DNA from 3 places in the Phyllobacterium zundukense genome. Region 1 is predicted to be linked to each of the others. Evidence: riboswitches for the same ligand, from Rfam matches in the RefSeq annotation. Region 1 holds a riboswitch; each other region holds the start of a gene.
What was found. A riboswitch is a leader RNA that binds a small molecule or an ion and turns the genes downstream of it on or off. The one in region 1 is predicted to bind cobalamin.
Positions count from the first base shown of each region.

Region 2: it holds a riboswitch for cobalamin, as region 1 does, so the genes downstream of both, BLM14_RS03315 (aromatic ring-hydroxylating oxygenase subunit alpha) here and bluB (5,6-dimethylbenzimidazole synthase) in region 1, are expected to answer to the same signal.
Region 3: it holds a riboswitch for cobalamin, as region 1 does, so the genes downstream of both, BLM14_RS29545 (ribonucleoside-diphosphate reductase subunit alpha) here and bluB (5,6-dimethylbenzimidazole synthase) in region 1, are expected to answer to the same signal.

Region 1 is NZ_CP017940.1:973,888-979,309, reverse strand. It holds gene BLM14_RS04740 (ArsR/SmtB family transcription factor) at 1-645, opposite strand, end outside; gene BLM14_RS04735 (DUF2293 domain-containing protein) at 776-1,093, shown strand; gene bluB (5,6-dimethylbenzimidazole synthase) at 1,026-1,778, opposite strand; cobalamin riboswitch at 1,825-2,011, opposite strand; gene BLM14_RS04725 (MOSC domain-containing protein) at 2,038-2,646, opposite strand; gene ettA (energy-dependent translational throttle protein EttA) at 2,764-4,413, opposite strand.
Region 2 is NZ_CP017940.1:670,997-676,418, reverse strand. It holds gene BLM14_RS03325 (LysR family transcriptional regulator) at 1-613, opposite strand, end outside; gene BLM14_RS03320 (FAD-binding oxidoreductase) at 662-1,753, opposite strand; gene BLM14_RS03315 (aromatic ring-hydroxylating oxygenase subunit alpha) at 1,754-2,995, opposite strand; cobalamin riboswitch at 3,116-3,327, opposite strand; gene BLM14_RS03310 (L-fuconate dehydratase) at 3,448-4,731, opposite strand; gene BLM14_RS03305 (fumarylacetoacetate hydrolase family protein) at 4,769-5,422, opposite strand, start outside.
Region 3 is NZ_CP017944.1:232,197-237,618, reverse strand. It holds gene BLM14_RS29550 (ribonucleotide-diphosphate reductase subunit beta) at 1-261, opposite strand, end outside; gene BLM14_RS29545 (ribonucleoside-diphosphate reductase subunit alpha) at 311-3,190, opposite strand; cobalamin riboswitch at 3,301-3,513, opposite strand; gene BLM14_RS29540 (heme ABC transporter ATP-binding protein) at 3,563-4,354, opposite strand; gene BLM14_RS29535 (FecCD family ABC transporter permease) at 4,357-5,422, opposite strand, start outside.

The DNA.
Region 1 (5,422 bases):
GAGTGAATAAACATCGCCATGGCGCACTTGCGCATTGGTAATGCCGTCCTTGTCCAGATTGGAGCGGGCAATGGTCAGCATGTCGCGATTAATGTCGATACCAACGCCGCGCACATAAAGCGGCGAGAAGAGTTCCAGCAGGCGTCCCGTACCCGTACCGACATCGAGCATGGCCTGGAATGGCTTGCGCCCGACAATCTTCAGGAGCGCGTCTTCCACGGCCCCATCCGGCACGTGCAACGAGCGGATCACGTCCCAGCTTGTGGCGTTGGCGCTGAAGTAAGCGGCCGCGCGTTCGCGGCGCTGCAATTTCACCGAGGAAAGACGTTCAAGGTCGCGCTCCAGCAAGGGATCGGAGCAATCGAGACGATCCAGCAGCGAACGCGCGATGTCCCCGACGATGAGGGAATCCGCCAGACGGAAATAGGCCCAGGAGCCTTCCTGATAGCGGTTGATAAGGCTTGCTTCGAACAGCAGCTTGAGATGGCGCGATACGCGCGGCTGCGACTGGCCGAGAATGGACGTAAGGTCGGAAACTGTCAGATCGCCGCGCGACAGCAACGCCAGGATGCGCAAGCGGCTTGGCTCGGCCGCTGCCTTCAGCGTATCGACCATCAGGTCTAGGTTGAGATCGCGCTTGTCCATCGTTTTATCCTCAAAAGACATAAAGATATGTTTATGTGAGAAACAAGGTTTTGGCAAGTTTCTTTTTGCTGTTGACGACAAATTTTGCCGTGTCTGAAATAGGTTGAAGAATCGGTCTGAAGGAATCCGCATGAGCACAGGTACGAACCGCCAGCGCGCTATCAACAAAGCGCTGACGCTGCTTCTCCCGGCGGTTCCCTATTCGGATTCGGAGCCGATCCGCGCAGCGGCAGGCGCACCCCACATGAGAAGCCTGCCACCCCCCATCGCCGTCTGGCTCGCTGCCGTCGCCCATGTCCGCCACCAGCACACGGATTATGACGCCTTGCGCGACGAGGGCTATGACAAGGATTCGGCCCGTTTTTTTGTGCTCGATGCGATCAATCGGAAGCTGACAGAGTGGCGCGCAACCCGCTTGCTGGATCCGGACGAGGAAGACCCGAGCTGATATCGGTATCGCCCTGCCAGCCTTCTTCGAAGATGAGGTCGCGCAGCGGCAATCTGTTGCGCCAGCCACGCTTTTCAAGCTCCGGCGTATCATAAAGCTGATCGACGTAGCCTATGCACAGATAGGCGACGATCTCCACATGATCCGGAATACCGAGGATCTGCCGCATATCCTGATCATGATAGATGCTGACCCAGCCGACACCGATGCCTTCGGCACGAGCCGCCAACCAAAGGTTCTGCACAGCACAAACCGTACTGTAGACGTCCATCTGCCGGTTATGCGTGCGGCCAAGCACAACCTTGCCGCCGCGCGTCCGGTCGCAGGTGATGCAAAGATTGATCGGCGCCTTGAGGATGCCTTCGAGCTTCAGCGAAGCATAGAGCGCCTGCCGTTCATCGGCGAACAGCGCTTTCGCTTCCTCATTGGCGCGAGTGAAAGCGCGGTGCACTTCGGTCTTGCGAACCTCATCACGAATGACGATGAAGTTCCACGGCTGCATGAAGCCGACCGATGGCGCGTGGTGCGCGGCATTGAGCAGCCGCATCAATACGTCGCCAGGGATCGCGCGCGGCAGGAATTGGTCGCGCACATCGCGCCGGGTGTAGATGGCTTTGTAGACCGCGGCGCGCTCATTATCCGAAAAGCCAGCGGCAGTGACCGGACCATAGGAAACATCGTGCATTGTTTGCTCCCAACAACGCTTGAAACCCTCCCCGCCGTCCGCGCGGTTTGAGCTATAAGGTCCGGCCGGTCTTCTGACTGAGGTTCATCTGAACCGCGCGCCTTCCGGACACATCCGTGGCATCTGCGCGGCCCATCCCCTTTACAGCGTTGGGCACGTGCCGGATTTTCACCGGCTTCCCGATTCTCCCGCGATCTCATCAATCGGCAGGCACCGGACCTTCAATCTATTCGCCACAGAAAATTCTCTGGTGCAAGCCTCAAGGCTGATAAATCCATTGCTCGGGCACACGCACATCAACCTTTTCGCCGGTGCGAATAATACCTGGTTTCTCAACCCAGGCGACGATCCCGCGCAGGCGTCTCGACACCCGTACAAAATCCAGCGCCGTGGTGGTGTGGTCCGCTGTCTCGGCGTGTTCGCCGATGGAGCGCCCGGCTATTTTGCAAGGTGCGTTCTGGCCGTCGACCCTCAGCGTCACGCCGCCCTCGAAGAACAGCAGCGTGCGCGGCGGCAGCATCGACAGCGACGGGACACCGCCAACGACCATATTGCCGCCGATCCATTCCGGCTTGAGTTCAGGCAATCCCATGCCCGTAGCAACTTCTTCAAGCTCGTCCGATGCGAGAATGGAAAGCTGTCGTTCATTGCGCATTTCGGTGCCGCGCGGATACCAGGGCTCGCGTCCGCCGGACTTGCGGGTCGGCCCAGCGTGATAATCTCCAACAATCCCGTCGAAAGTCAGTTCGAGCGAACTTGCCGGCGTCGTGACAAAATCCCCTGCGAGGGCCGCGAACAGCCCGCTTACCCGTCCGCTGATCTTGCAGGCAGGAAGTATCTCGGTTTTGGTTGCAAACAGATCAGTCATTGCGCGCTCCATGAAATCCGCCGTACTTTAAAAAAATCGACCGTGAAAACCAGCAAATAAGCCTGATGGGTCCGTCAAAAATGATGATGGGAGGGCGTTGCCGCCCTCCCAATAAAATCAGCGCGTCAACGGCTTGTAGCTCGGGCGCTTCGGATTGACGCTGTCCGGGCCGAGGCGGCGGATCTTGTCGTTCTCATAGTCCTCGAAATTGCCTTCGAACCATTCCACATGGCTGTCACCCTCGAATGCAAGGATGTGCGTCGCCAGACGATCGAGGAACATGCGATCATGGCTGATGATCACGGCGCAGCCTGCATATTTTTCCAAGGCATCCTCAAGCGCCGCCAGCGTTTCGGTGTCGAGATCGTTGGTCGGTTCGTCGAGCAGCAGAACATTGCCGCCGGCCTGCAACATCTTGGCGAGATGCACGCGGTTACGCTGACCGCCGGAGAGATTGCCGACCTTCTGCTGCTGGTCGCCGCCCTTGAAGTTGAAGGCCGAGACATAGGCACGCGAATTCATCTCGTGCTTGCCGAGCTTGATGATTTCATTGCCGCCCGAGATTTCTTCCCAGACGTTCTTGTCCGCCTTCAGATGATCGCGACTCTGGTCGACATAGCCGAGATGCACGGTATCACCGATGCGGATCGAGCCGGAATCCGGCTTTTCCTGACCGGTGATCATCTTGAACAGGGTGGTCTTGCCGGCGCCGTTGGGGCCGATAATGCCGACAATGCCACCGGGCGGCAATTTGAAGGTGAGGTTCTCGATGAGAACACGATCACCAAAGGATTTGGTGAGGTTTTCCGCCTCGATCACGACCTGGCCGAGACGCTCGCCCGCCGGAATAAGGATCTGGGCATCGCCCGGACGCTGATTGTTGGCAGCATCGACAAGCGCGTCATAGGCCTTGATACGCGCCTTCGACTTTGCCTGACGTGCCTTGGGGCTGGCGGAAATCCACTCGCGCTCACGCTCAAGTGCCTTCTGGCGCGAGTCATCCTCGCGGCCTTCCTGCAGCATGCGCTTGGATTTGGCACCAAGGTAGGCCGAATAATTGCCTTCATACGGAATGCCGCGGCCGCGATCGAGTTCGAGAATCCAGCCGGTCACATTGTCGAGGAAGTAGCGATCATGCGTAATCAGCAGGACGGAGCCCGCATATTCGCGCAAGTGCTTTTCCAGCCAGGCCGTGGTTTCGGCATCAAGGTGGTTGGTCGGCTCGTCGAGGAGCAGCAGATCGGGCTGCGACAGCAGCAGGCGGCACAATGCCACGCGGCGGCGCTCACCGCCCGAAAGCTTGGTCACTTCGCTGTCGCCGGGTGGGCAGCGAAGGGCTTCCATCGCCATTTCGACCTGGGATTCCAGATCCCACAGGTTCTTGGCATCGATGATATCCTGCAACTTCGCGCCTTCGTCGGCGGTCTCGTCGGAATAGTTCATCATCACTTCATTGTAGCGATCGAGGATGGCTTTCTTGTCGGCAACGCCGTCCATAACGTTGCCCATCACGTCCTTGGTAGGGTCAAGTGCGGGCTCCTGCGCCAGATAGCCAACGGTCGCACCCTCGGCAAGCCAGGCTTCACCGGTAAATTCCTTGTCCATACCAGCCATGATCTTCAGGATCGTCGACTTACCGGCACCGTTGGGGCCGAGAATGCCGATCTTGGCGTCCGGGTAAAAGGAAAGGTGAATGTTTTCAAGAACCTTCTTGGTTCCAAATGCCTTGTTCAGGCCGGCCATATGATAAATGAATTGGCGTGCCATAACGCGCGTCACTCCGATGTTCGGGATTTTAGGGACTGAATTTGCGCCGTATGTAGGCGAAAGGGGCGCGGGTGGCAATGCATAGGCGCTTATTTCGGACATTACGCGGGTTTAGCACTCTCCCTTGCCACGCCCGCCTTTGCGTCTGGCCATTGAATGGTTGGGAAGACGGGCGGTCGTCGAAGCGCGTCTTTGTAGAAGTATAATGCGATCCGAAGACCGCCCGTCCGGCGTTTTTCTATCGCATCCGTTCCGCGTCGCGACGGCAGCGGCCGGGCTCGTAGCCCTTACCTGACCCACCGCCCCTCACAGTGCTCGTCCAGCACGCACCGGTCCTAGTACCGGCAGGGAACCCTTGGACGCAACTTCCCCGGACAGCGGGTCCGTTACCCGCCATCGGAGGCGCCGATCCTCTCCCCGCTTCGAACGGCTCCGGAAGCAGTTCCCCGTGGAAAGGACGGGAGAATAATAAACGAGGTTTGCGGGTGTTGGATAAGTTGGCGGGAATATTTGAAAGCGGTGGGATCGTGCAAGGGTCGACAGGCACCTTCTTCTCCAATAATCGCAGGGTGCCTGCCTCTCCGTCATCCTCGGGCTTGACCCGAGGACCCATGGCAAAGGGGCGAGAATTTATCCACCATCCCGACGCGATCCAGGGAACGAAACCGTCAACGCAAACGGCCATTGGGAATTTCACTTTGCTGGAATGCGTTGCGTGCCGTGATATTCCAATCCTTCTCAACCGTGGGTCCTCGGGTCGAGCCCGAGGATGACGGAGAGGGAGGTGCTGTTCGACCATGGCGAGATCATCGCGAAACGATCCCTCTCTTGCGATTTCTGGCACTTGGCCCCAAAACGAGCGAAACCGGGCGCGGATATTTCCGTCACCCGGTTTCCCCTCTGGTGCCGCATTCGGGGAGCGTCCTCTTCTCCCGTGAACGGCCATGTAACTGGCAAGGTCTGGATGCTCGCAGTCAGTTCAATCGTCACATTCCCTGCAATCAAACGC
Region 2 (5,422 bases), 300 kb from region 1:
TGTGACCGCGGCCCGAGACCAGCACATGCGGAAACGCCAGCCACTTTTCAAGATTGAATCCGGCGGCGGCAGGATGCTCCTTGCGCATCATCACCACATAATGCTCCTGCAGCAGTTCATGCCGCCGGAATGAAACATCAATCTTGGGAAAGACCGAAGCGGCGAGGTCGATCGTTCCCTTGGCCAGACCATCAAGAGCATCGGAAGGGCCACCATGCCAGGGCCGGATCACCAGATCGATGCCGGGAGCCGACTTCGCCAGCTCCTGATGCAACGGACCGACGATGACCACCGCCGGATAATCAGCCATGACGACGCGCACCGTTTGACGCAAGGTCGCCAGATCAATGGCTGGTGGATCGAGCACGGCCTCCACCTCGGCCAGCAAATTCTTGATCGGCACGCGCAACGATTCGGCCTTTGGCGTCAGCCGCATCATGCCCTTGCCGCGTTCCAGCAGCGGATCGTTGAAGAGATGGCGGCAGCGCTCGAGTGCGCTTGATGCTGCCGGTTGTGACAGGCCAAGTCGGTCCGCAGCGCGCGAGACGTGCGCCTCGTCGAGCAGCGCGTCCAGCACGACGAGGAGATTCAGATCGACGGAACGCAAATTCATGTGCTGGATATTAGCACAGACGTACGATCGGATTAAATGATATCTGGCTCAGGCCTCGATTTCGACATTGCCGAGCGGCTTGGAGCAGCAGGCGAGGACATAGCCCTCGTCGATCTCCTCGTCGAGAATGCCGCCATTGTGATCCATGTCGACTTCACCGGAAATCTTCATCACCTTGCACGTGCCGCAAAGGCCGGATTCGCAGGCTGCGGCAATGCGGATCCCTGCGCCGCGCGCAGCCTTCAAAATCGTATCTCCTGCAACGCACGGCACATCCATGCCAGACATGGAGAATGTGACGGTCGACGCCGCCTCGACAACCTCTGTCGAGATGTCGTCCATCATCGGCAAGACCGGCTCGGCGGCGGGACCGAAGCTTTCCTGATGATAATGCGCCATATCGAAGCCCGATGCTTCCAGCATGGTGCGGACATCGCGCATGAAGCCTTCCGGACCGCAGCAGAAAATCGTCCGGTCCTTGAAGTCCGGCGAGAGCAGCGGCAGCTTTGGCGCTTCGAGCCGGCCGCGAATGCCGGTCCAGACCTGCCCCATCTCGTGCTCCTTGATGAGGAAGGCGAGCTTCAGGTTGGGCATGCAGCTCATGAGATATTCGAGTTCCTTGCGGAAGATGATATCGCTGGGGCGGCGCGCGCAGGTGACGAAACTGATGTCGCTTTGCGGTGCGCAATCATGCATCCAGCGGGTCATCGACATCATCGGCGTGATACCGGACCCCGCCGAGATGAACAAATACTTCCCGCCGGGATGCTTGCGCATGGAGAAATCGCCAAGCGGGCCGAATGCCTTGAGCCGCACGCCGGGTGTCAGATGATCCAGCATCCAGCGTGTGCCGATGCTTTCCTCCTGCGCCTTGACTGTCACGGCGATGGTGAAGGGCCGCGACGGGCTGGAGGAGAGCGTATAGGTGCGTAGCACCGCTTCCGGCTGCACCGGCAGTTCGAAAGTCATGAACTGGCCCGGCTCATAGCGGAACCAGTTCTGATTGTCCGACCTGAAGGTGAAGGTCTTCACATTGGGCGCTTCCTCGACAATCGACAGGCACTCGAGCAGGTGCAGCCGGTCATTCCACGGCTGCATCTGGTCGAGGTGCGGGTAATTCTGAGAAAGCGACATGTTCATTTACGCTACCTTGCTGAGTTTCTTGTCGCCGGAGAGACGCGTCTCCATCGCATTGCCATACCATTCGAGGAACTGCAGTACGCCGCCTTCATGCTCGACCGAATACGGGCCGGGCTCATAGGCGGGGGAGCGGATGCCGAAGGCGTTTTCTTCGACGATGCGGCGATCCTGATCATTGGTCTCGAGCCAGACATGCGTCAGCTCTTCGATATTATAGTCGACGCCTTCCACCGCATCCTTGTGCACCAGCCACTTGGTGGTGACCTGCGTTTCATTGGGGCCGAGCGGTAGCACGCGGAACGAGATGGCGTGATCGCCGAGGATGTGATTCCATGTGGTCGGGTAATGGTAGAGCAGCAGCGAACCGATGTGCTTGGCGTTGACGTCATCGCTGAGCTGCCTGCCGACCGCACGCTTGCCACTCAACGTGTAGCTCTCGGCATCGCGCAACAGCGGCACGCGCGTCGCACGGTACTGTCCGTCCTCGGCGATGCGGAAGACGCTCGGCAGGCCGGCCGCCTCGCACTTGTCCCAATGCGCGACGATCTCCGGATCGTCCTTTGATCCCTGGATGCCCGTGACACTCGGCGCCTCCGGGAAGGTCTTGCACAGTTCCGGGTGGTTGGCGACACAGTGATAGCACTCGCGATTGTTTTCCCAGACGAGCTTCCAGTTGCCCTTTTCAACGATCGAGCTCTGGAACGCGACCTTCGTCTCGGTCAGGCGATGCGGCGCGAGGTATGGTTCGAGCAGGGCGCGCGTCGGGCCGAAATCCGGTGCGACTGGTGCGAGGCAGATGAAGATATAACCGCCGACGCTTTCGCAGTGCACGGTCTTCAGGCTGTGCTGGCTGGCGTCGAAATCATCGCCCATCTGGCGGGCGAACAGCAGGCGGCCGTCAAGCTCATAGGTCCACTGGTGATAGGGGCAGACGAGTTTCGCCGACGTACCCTTTTCGGCCGAGCAGATGCGCGACCCGCGATGGCGGCAGGAATTGTGGAAAGCCCTGATCTGTCCCTGGCGGTCGCGGACGATGACGACCGGATAGTCGCCAACCTGTAGGGTGAAATAATTGCCCGGCTTCGCCACTTCGCAGTCATGGCCGATGAACAGCCAGTCGCGATAAAAGATGTTCTCCATATCGAGGCGGTAATAGTCCGGATCGGAATAGAAGGCCTGTTCAAGTCCGTAGCCCGGTTTCCGGTTTTTGAGATTCCGGATCAGTTCGTTACGAATATCCATGTCGTGTCCTCGCCCTAACAGCTGCAAAGAACTGACTGGTGGTGACGGAGAAGAACGCCCGCACAGTCAACAAGTGTTGCCTGCACAAAATCATGCTCCTTGATCGCCCACCGCGATCAGTCGGTGTTGTTACTCGGGGCTGGTTTCCGGGCTCTGGAGTTGCCTTGCCGGGCTTCACGGCGCCTTCCCGGGGTGCACTCCCAGTGGCTATTTTGCCGCGTTTTACTCCACTACCGTTGCGGGGGCAGCGCCGGGTTGAAGAGCGAACTCTCGACCGGCTTCCCAATTCTCCGCTTCCCCTAGAAAGCGGCACCTCAAGTGTCCTGATAAAAGCATCCGGCACGAAAAAAGAATAGGTGCGGAAACGACATCGCATTTACGCAAGGCGACAAAAATCTTGAAACGAAAACGGCGGCATCTCTGCCGCCGTTTCTTCATGGATCCATGATGACTCAGGCCGTGGTACGATGCAGATACTGCTTGATCGATTCCGGCTTCATTTCGATCGAGAAGCCCGGCAGCGATGGCGGCATATAGGCGGCATCCTGGATATTGCAGGGATCGACAAAATGCTCATGCAGATGATCGACATATTCGATGACCCTGCCCTCCTTAGTGCCGGAGACGGCGATGTAGTCGATCATCGACAAATGCTGCACATATTCGCACAGGCCGACGCCGCCCGCATGCGGCCAGACCGGCAGGTTGTACTTCGCCGCCATCAGCAGCACGGCCAGCACTTCGTTCAGCCCGCCCATGCGGCAGGAATCGATCTGCACCACGTCGATGGCGCCTTCGGCGATGAACTGCTTGAACATGATACGGTTCTGGCACATCTCGCCGGTCGCCACCTTCACAGGGCTGATCGCCTGGCGAATCTTGCGGTGGCCCGCGACATCGTCCGGACTTGTCGGCTCCTCGATGAAGAACGGCTTGACGAAGGCAAGCTTTTTCACCCAGTCGATCGCCTCGTTGACCTCCCAGACCTGGTTGGCATCGATCATGAGGATGCGGTCCGGGCCGATCACCTCGCGGGCGATCGTCAGACGGCGGATATCATCATCAAGATCGCGGCCGACCTTCATCTTGATGTGGTTGAAGCCCGAATCCACCGCCTCCTGGCAAAGGCGGCGCAGCTTTTCATCCGAATAGCCGAGCCAGCCGGCAGATGTCGTATAGCAGGGATAGCCTTCCGCCTTCAGCGTCGCTATCCGCTCCTGCTTGCCGCTTTCAGCCTTCCGCAAGATCGCCAGCGCTTCGTCGCGCGTCAAAACGTCGGTCAGGTAGCGGAAATCGACGATATTGACGATCTCCTCCGGCGTCATCTCACCCACCAGTTGCCAGACCGGTTTCTTCGCTTCCTTGGCGAGCAGGTCCCATACGGCATTGACCACGGCGCCCGTCGCCAGATGCATCGCGCCCTTGTCCGGACCGATCCAGCGCAACTGGCTGTCGCCGGTAACGAAGTGCCAGAAACGGCCTGGATTTTCCTTCACCCAGTCGAGTTCGAGGCCAATGACGAGATGCTTCATCGCCTCGATGGCAAGGCAGCAGATTTCATTGCCTCGGCCGATGGTGAAGGTGAGACCGTGACCGGAAAGGCCGTCCGTATTCGTGTCAAGCACGACATAGGCAGCCGAATAATCCGGATCCGGATTCATCGCATCCGACCCGTCGAGGCTTTGCGAGGTGGGAAAGCGGATATCAAAAACGCGAAGATCGGTGATGCGGGTCACAATATGCCTCATGTATCTGTTGCTAGGACGCAGGCGCCTAAATGTCGGCGCGCGCCACCTGTTTCTGGGTACCCAGGCCTTCGATGCCGAGTTCCACGACATCGCCGGCCTTGAGATAACGCGGCGGTTTCATGCCCATGCCGACGCCGGGAGGCGTGCCGGTCGAGATGATGTCGCCAGGCTGCAGGCTCATGAACTGGCTGAGATAGGAGACGAGGAAGGCAACGCCATAGACCATCGTCTTGGTCGAGCCATTCTGCATGGTCTCGCCATTCACCTTCAGCCACATGGGAAGGCTCTGCGGGTCTGCGACCTCATCCTTGGTCACGAGCCACGGACCGGTCGGCCCGAACGTGTCGCAGCTCTTGCCCTTGGTCCATTGACCGGAACGCTCCGTCTGGAAAGCTCGCTCGCTGACGTCATGCACCGTGCAATAGCCGGCGACATAGTCCAGCGCTTCGGCCTCGGTCACATATTTTGCGGTACGGCCAATCACGACGCCGAGTTCGACTTCCCAGTCGGTCTTTTCCGAACCGCGTGGAATGACCAGATCGTCATTTGGACCGACGATTGCCGATGTCGCCTTCATGAAGATCACCGGTTCGGGCGGCACGGCCATGCCAGATTCCGCGGCATGATCAGCATAGTTGAGACCTATGCAGATGAACTTGCCGGTCCCGGCGACGCAGGG
Region 3 (5,422 bases), on a different replicon from region 1:
AGCGATATCCGCCTGCATCGATACTTCAGTCGGCATCCAGTGGTTGTTGCAGCCGGCAAGATATTTCTCCCATGCCCAGTGATATTTGAGCGGCAGAAGCTGGTTCACATCGGCGCGCGCATTGATCATCGCCTTGTCATCGACACGCACGCGGCCACCGCCGCGATCGATATTGCCGAGTCCGGTGGCATCGGCGGTTGCGGTAGGCGCCGGATGAATGGCGCGTTTCGGGCTGTTTGTGGTTTCGGTCCAGTCAAGCATCGTCAGTTCCCAGGTTTCCATGAGGTTGAGGCAGGGGGCGCGAAGGCGCCTATTGGCAGGCCTCACAGTCAGGATCATTGATCGAGCAGACATTGCCGGCGGGTTCGGAAAGCAGGATTGGCTCCGGCGCAGGCTTTGCCGCCACGGCGTTGAGCTTGCCGTCCGTGCCCTTCAGGGTGGATTTCTCCACATGGGATGCCGAACGCGAGCGCAGGTAATAGGTGGTTTTCAGGCCGCTGTTCCAGGCAAGCCGGTAAAGCTCGTCCAGTTTCTTGCCGCTCGGATTGGCAATATAGAGATTGAGCGACTGGGCCTGGTCGATCCATTTCTGCCGGCGCGAGGCCGCAGCGATCAGCCAGGAACTGTCGATCTCGAAGGCGGTGGCATAAAGGGCCTTCAAGTCTGCAGGGATACGGTCGATCTCGCCAACCGAGCCGTCGAAATATTTGAGATCCGAGATCATTACCTCGTCCCACAATCCGCGTTGTTTCAGGTCGCGCACCAGCGCACTGTTCACGACGGTGAAATCGCCTGACATGTTGGATTTGACGAAGAGGTTCTGGTAGGCAGGCTCGATGGACTGGGCGACGCCGCAAATATTGGAGATGGTCGCTGTGGGGGCGATGGCCATGCAGTTGGAATTGCGCATGCCCGTGGTCTTTACGCGTTTGCGCAGCGCCTCCCAATCGAGCGTCGACGAACGGTCCATGTCGAGCCGGCCGCCGCTTGCCTTGCGGGCGTCGTTCAGCAATTCGATGGAGTCGATGGGCAGGATGCCCTTTGACCAGAGCGCGCCGGTGAAGCTCGGATAGCGGCCACGCTCCGCAGCAAGATCGACGGATGCTGAAATCGCATGCCAGGAAATTGCCTCCATGCTCAGGTCGGCAAACGCCACTGCCTCGTCGGTAGCATAGGGGATGCGCAATGCCTGCAGTGCATCCTGAAAGCCCATCAGACCAAGGCCCACTGGACGATGGCGCAGGTTCGAGTGGCGGGCTTCGGGAATGGTGTAGAAATTGATGTCGATGACATTGTCGAGCATGCGCATGGCGGTCGAGACGGTGCGGGCAAGTTGATCCAGATCAAGGCCAAGGGGTGTCACATGATTGGCAAGGTTGACCGAACCGAGATTGCACACTGCGACCTCGTCCTTCGAAGTGTTGAGGGTGATTTCGGTGCAAAGATTGGATGAATGCACGATACCCGCATGGCCCTGGGGTGAGCGGATATTGCACGGATCCTTGAACGTCACCCACGGATGGCCTGTTTCGAACAGCATGGTGAGGATGCGCCGCCACAAATCCAGCGCCCGTACAGTGCGGAAGATCTTGATCTCGCCGCGTGCGGCTTTCGTTTCGTAGAATTCGTATCTGGTCTTGAATGCTGCACCGTACAAATCATGCAGCTCGGGCGTTTCGTCGGGAGAGAACAGGGTCCAGTTTTCGTCCGCTTCGACACGGGCCATGAACAGGTCCGGCACCCAGTTGGCGGTGTTCATGTCATGGGTGCGGCGGCGGTCGTCGCCGGTGTTCTTGCGCAGGTCGAGAAATTCCTCGATATCGATGTGCCAGGTTTCGAGATAGGCGCAGACCGCGCCCTTGCGCTTGCCGCCCTGATTGACCGCTATCGCTGTATCATTGGCGACTTTCAGGAACGGCACCACGCCCTGGCTTTCGCCGTTCGTCCCCTTGATATGGGCGCCAAGTCCGCGCACCGGCGTCCAGTCATTGCCGAGGCCGCCGGAATATTTGGCCAGCAGTGCATTGTCTCTCACCGCCTTGAAGATTCCGTCGAGGTCATCGGCGACAGTGGTCAGGAAGCAGGAGGAAAGCTGCGCGCGCTGGGTGCCGGCATTGAACAGGGTCGGCGTCGAAGCCATGAAGTTGAACGAGGACAGGAGATCGTAGAACTCGATGGCGCGGGCTTCGCGGTCGATTTCCCGCAGGCTAAGCCCCATGGCGACGCGCATGAGGAACGCTTGCGGCAATTCGAAACGTATGCCGCGCGTCTGCAGCAGATAGCGGTCATAGAGGGTCTGAAGGCCGAGATACTGGAACTGCAGGTCACGCTCCGGCTTGAGGGCCGCGGAAATGCGGGTCAGGTCGAAGCGCGCGAGTTCGGGATCCAGCAGTTCGGCTTCGATGCCGGCCTTCACATAGGCCGGAAAATACCCTGCATAGCGCTTGGTCATTTCATGCTGGGTCGCCTGTTCCGGCCGGCCGAAGACAAAGCTCAGCGCCTCGCGACGCAGCTTGTCGAGCAGCAGACGCGCGGTGACGAAAGCATAATTGGGTTCGGTCTCGACCAGTGTACGCGCCGCAAGGATTGGCGCGAGGGAGAGTTCCTCCAGCGTTATGCCATCATAGAGATTGCGGCGGGTCTCGGTGAGGACAGGAGCGGCCTGCACGCCCTCCAGCGCTTCGCAGGCTTCGTCGATAATGCGCGACAGGCGGTCGTCGTCGAGCGGCTCCCGGCGGCCATCGAGCAGTGTGACTGTGAACATCGGACCAGCATCGCTAACGATTCCAGTGGCGGCCTTCGCACGTTCCTGCGCCCGCTCTTCGCGGTAGAGCACATAGGCTCGCGCCACCTTGTGGTTTTCGCTGCGCATTAATGCGAGCTCGACCTGATCCTGAATACCCTCAATGTGAAACAGGCGGCCTTCCGCACTGCGCCGCTTCAGCGTAGTGACGATGTCGGCGGTGAGCGCTTCGACCACATCATGCACGCGGCGCGAACCGGCAGCGACGTTGCCTTCGACGGCGAGAAACGCCTTGGTCAGTGCGACGGTGATCTTGAGCGGATCGAAAGGTGTAACCGAGCCGTTGCGGCGGATGACGCGATAACCGGGCTCGGTGGCCTGCAATGCTTCACCGGCACGAGCTGGCGTAGTGCCATCAGTACGAGTAGTTTCAAGGACAAGAGACATGTGTTTACCCCAAATGTTGGGGGCAAAGGTCGAGCGCACGCATTGCAATGTGGATGGTCAGCTTGGCGCGCCGACCATTGCAAGCGACACACCGGGACACCCCGCCCGTGGACGATCATCATGTTTCGGCAGGTCTCCTGGCTCACAGGTCGGCGCTGCTGTCTGGCCTTCCCGAAGCAACACTCCAGTGACCTTAGGCGACAGCAACTCGCTGTTTACAGTTGCGGGGGCAGCGCCGGGATTGGTGGAAATGACCCACTTCACCGACTTCCCTCTTAGCTCCCAGTCTTGCGACCGAGAGAACCGGAACATCTATATTTAGTATCAAATAACAATGCTGTGTCAATAGGTAGAAAAATCGCTCCTGACAATTTATATCGCAGCTGACTGCGGCAGTATGAACGGGACCTGCGCGGCGGGTAAGGCACCGACCTTAAGCGCGCATTCATAGACGCGCAGGATGCGCTCATCGGTCAAGACTTCCGCAGGTGTTCCCACAGAATCGGTACACCCGCGATGCATGACGACGACACGATCGGCATACATCGCAGTGAGGTTCAGGTCGTGCAGGATGGCGATGACGCCGCCGCCTCGCTTCGCAAAGGCCCGGGCGATCTGCATGATGATCAGCTGGTGCTTGATGTCGAGGCTGGAGACCGGTTCGTCGAGAAAGAGAAAACGCGGCTGGCCGTCAAGGACGGGCTGCCAGACCTGACAGAGGATACGGGCAAGTTGCACCCGCTGCTGTTCGCCCCCGGAGAGTTCCTGATAGAAACGGCCGCCAAACCCGGCGAGATCGACCAGCGCCAGCGCTTCGTCCGGCAGGTCTTCCGCCTCACGCCGCGCGGCTCCCGAGCGGCCGCTGGTCAGTCCGAGCTTGACGATTTCCCGTACCGTGAACGGGAAGGACAGTGACGTGGATTGCGGCAGGATCGCGCGCATCGCCGCCATTTGCCAGAGCTTCAGCTGGTCGATTGAATGTCCGTTGATGGCGATGCGCCCTGTGAATGGCAAATCGCCGGACAGGGCTCGCATCAGGGTCGTCTTGCCTGAGCCGTTAGGACCGACGATCACCGTGAATTGCCCAGCTTCCGTGTTGAAGCTGGCATTTTCAACGATCTGCTTCTTGCCGAGGAAAACGGAAACGTCGGAAACTTCGATCATTGTCATAGATCCAGAATGCCGCGGCGGCGCAGCAATATCCACAGGAAGAAGGGCGCGCCGACAGCAGCGGTCACGATGCCGATGGGCAGTTCCGACGGAGCGACAATGGTGCGACTGACCGCGTCGGCAAGCAGCAACAGGCTTGCGCCGAGCAGGGCGGCGGCCGGAAGCAGGTAGCGGTGATCCGGTCCGATCATCAGGCGCAGCAGATGCGGGACGACCACGCCGACGAAGCCGATGCCGCCGCTGACGGCAACGGACGCACCGGTTGCCGCCGCGACAACCAAAATCGCGATGCGTTTGAAGCGCTGGACTGGAATGCCGAGATGGCTCGCTGCCGCCTCCCCCAAGGCAAGGCCGTTGAGACCGCGGGCGAGAAAGGGGGAGATCAGCAATGCCAGTATGATGAACGGACCGGCGGCAGCAATTTTCACCCAGTTGGCGCCGGCTAGCGAGCCCAGCCCCCAGAAGGTGAGGTCACGCAACTGCCGGTCATCGGCGATGTAGACGAGGACGCCCATATAGGCACCGGCCATGGCGCCAAGGGCGATGCCGGCAAGCAGCATGGTGGCGATGGATGTCTGCCCGCGCCGCGTGGCAACACGATAAAGGATCAGCGTGAAGGCGAGCGCGCCGAAGAAGGCAGCCAGCGGCAAGGCATAGAAACCGAACAGGGCGATTAGAGGTGCAAGGAAAGTACCGCCGAGGACGATCATGCTGACGGCGCCAAGGCCGGCACCAGCCGATACGCCGACGATGCCGGGATCAGCCAAGGGATTTCGGAAAAGGCCCTGCATGACCGCGCCGGAAACGGCGAGCGAAGCGCCGATCAGCGCGCCGAGAATAACGCGCGGCAGGCGGATGTCGTAGATGATGATGCGATCGCGCAGCGTCAAAGCATCGCCTGTGCTGCCGGCGCTCGAAAACATTGTGCCGATGACCGAAACGATCGACGCATCAGATGCGCCAGCCGCAAGGCTGAACATGATCGTTGCCACGAGAACCATGCAAAGCACCAGGATCACGCACTTCGCCAGAAAGGAACGGTCGCCTTCCGCACGCGTTTTT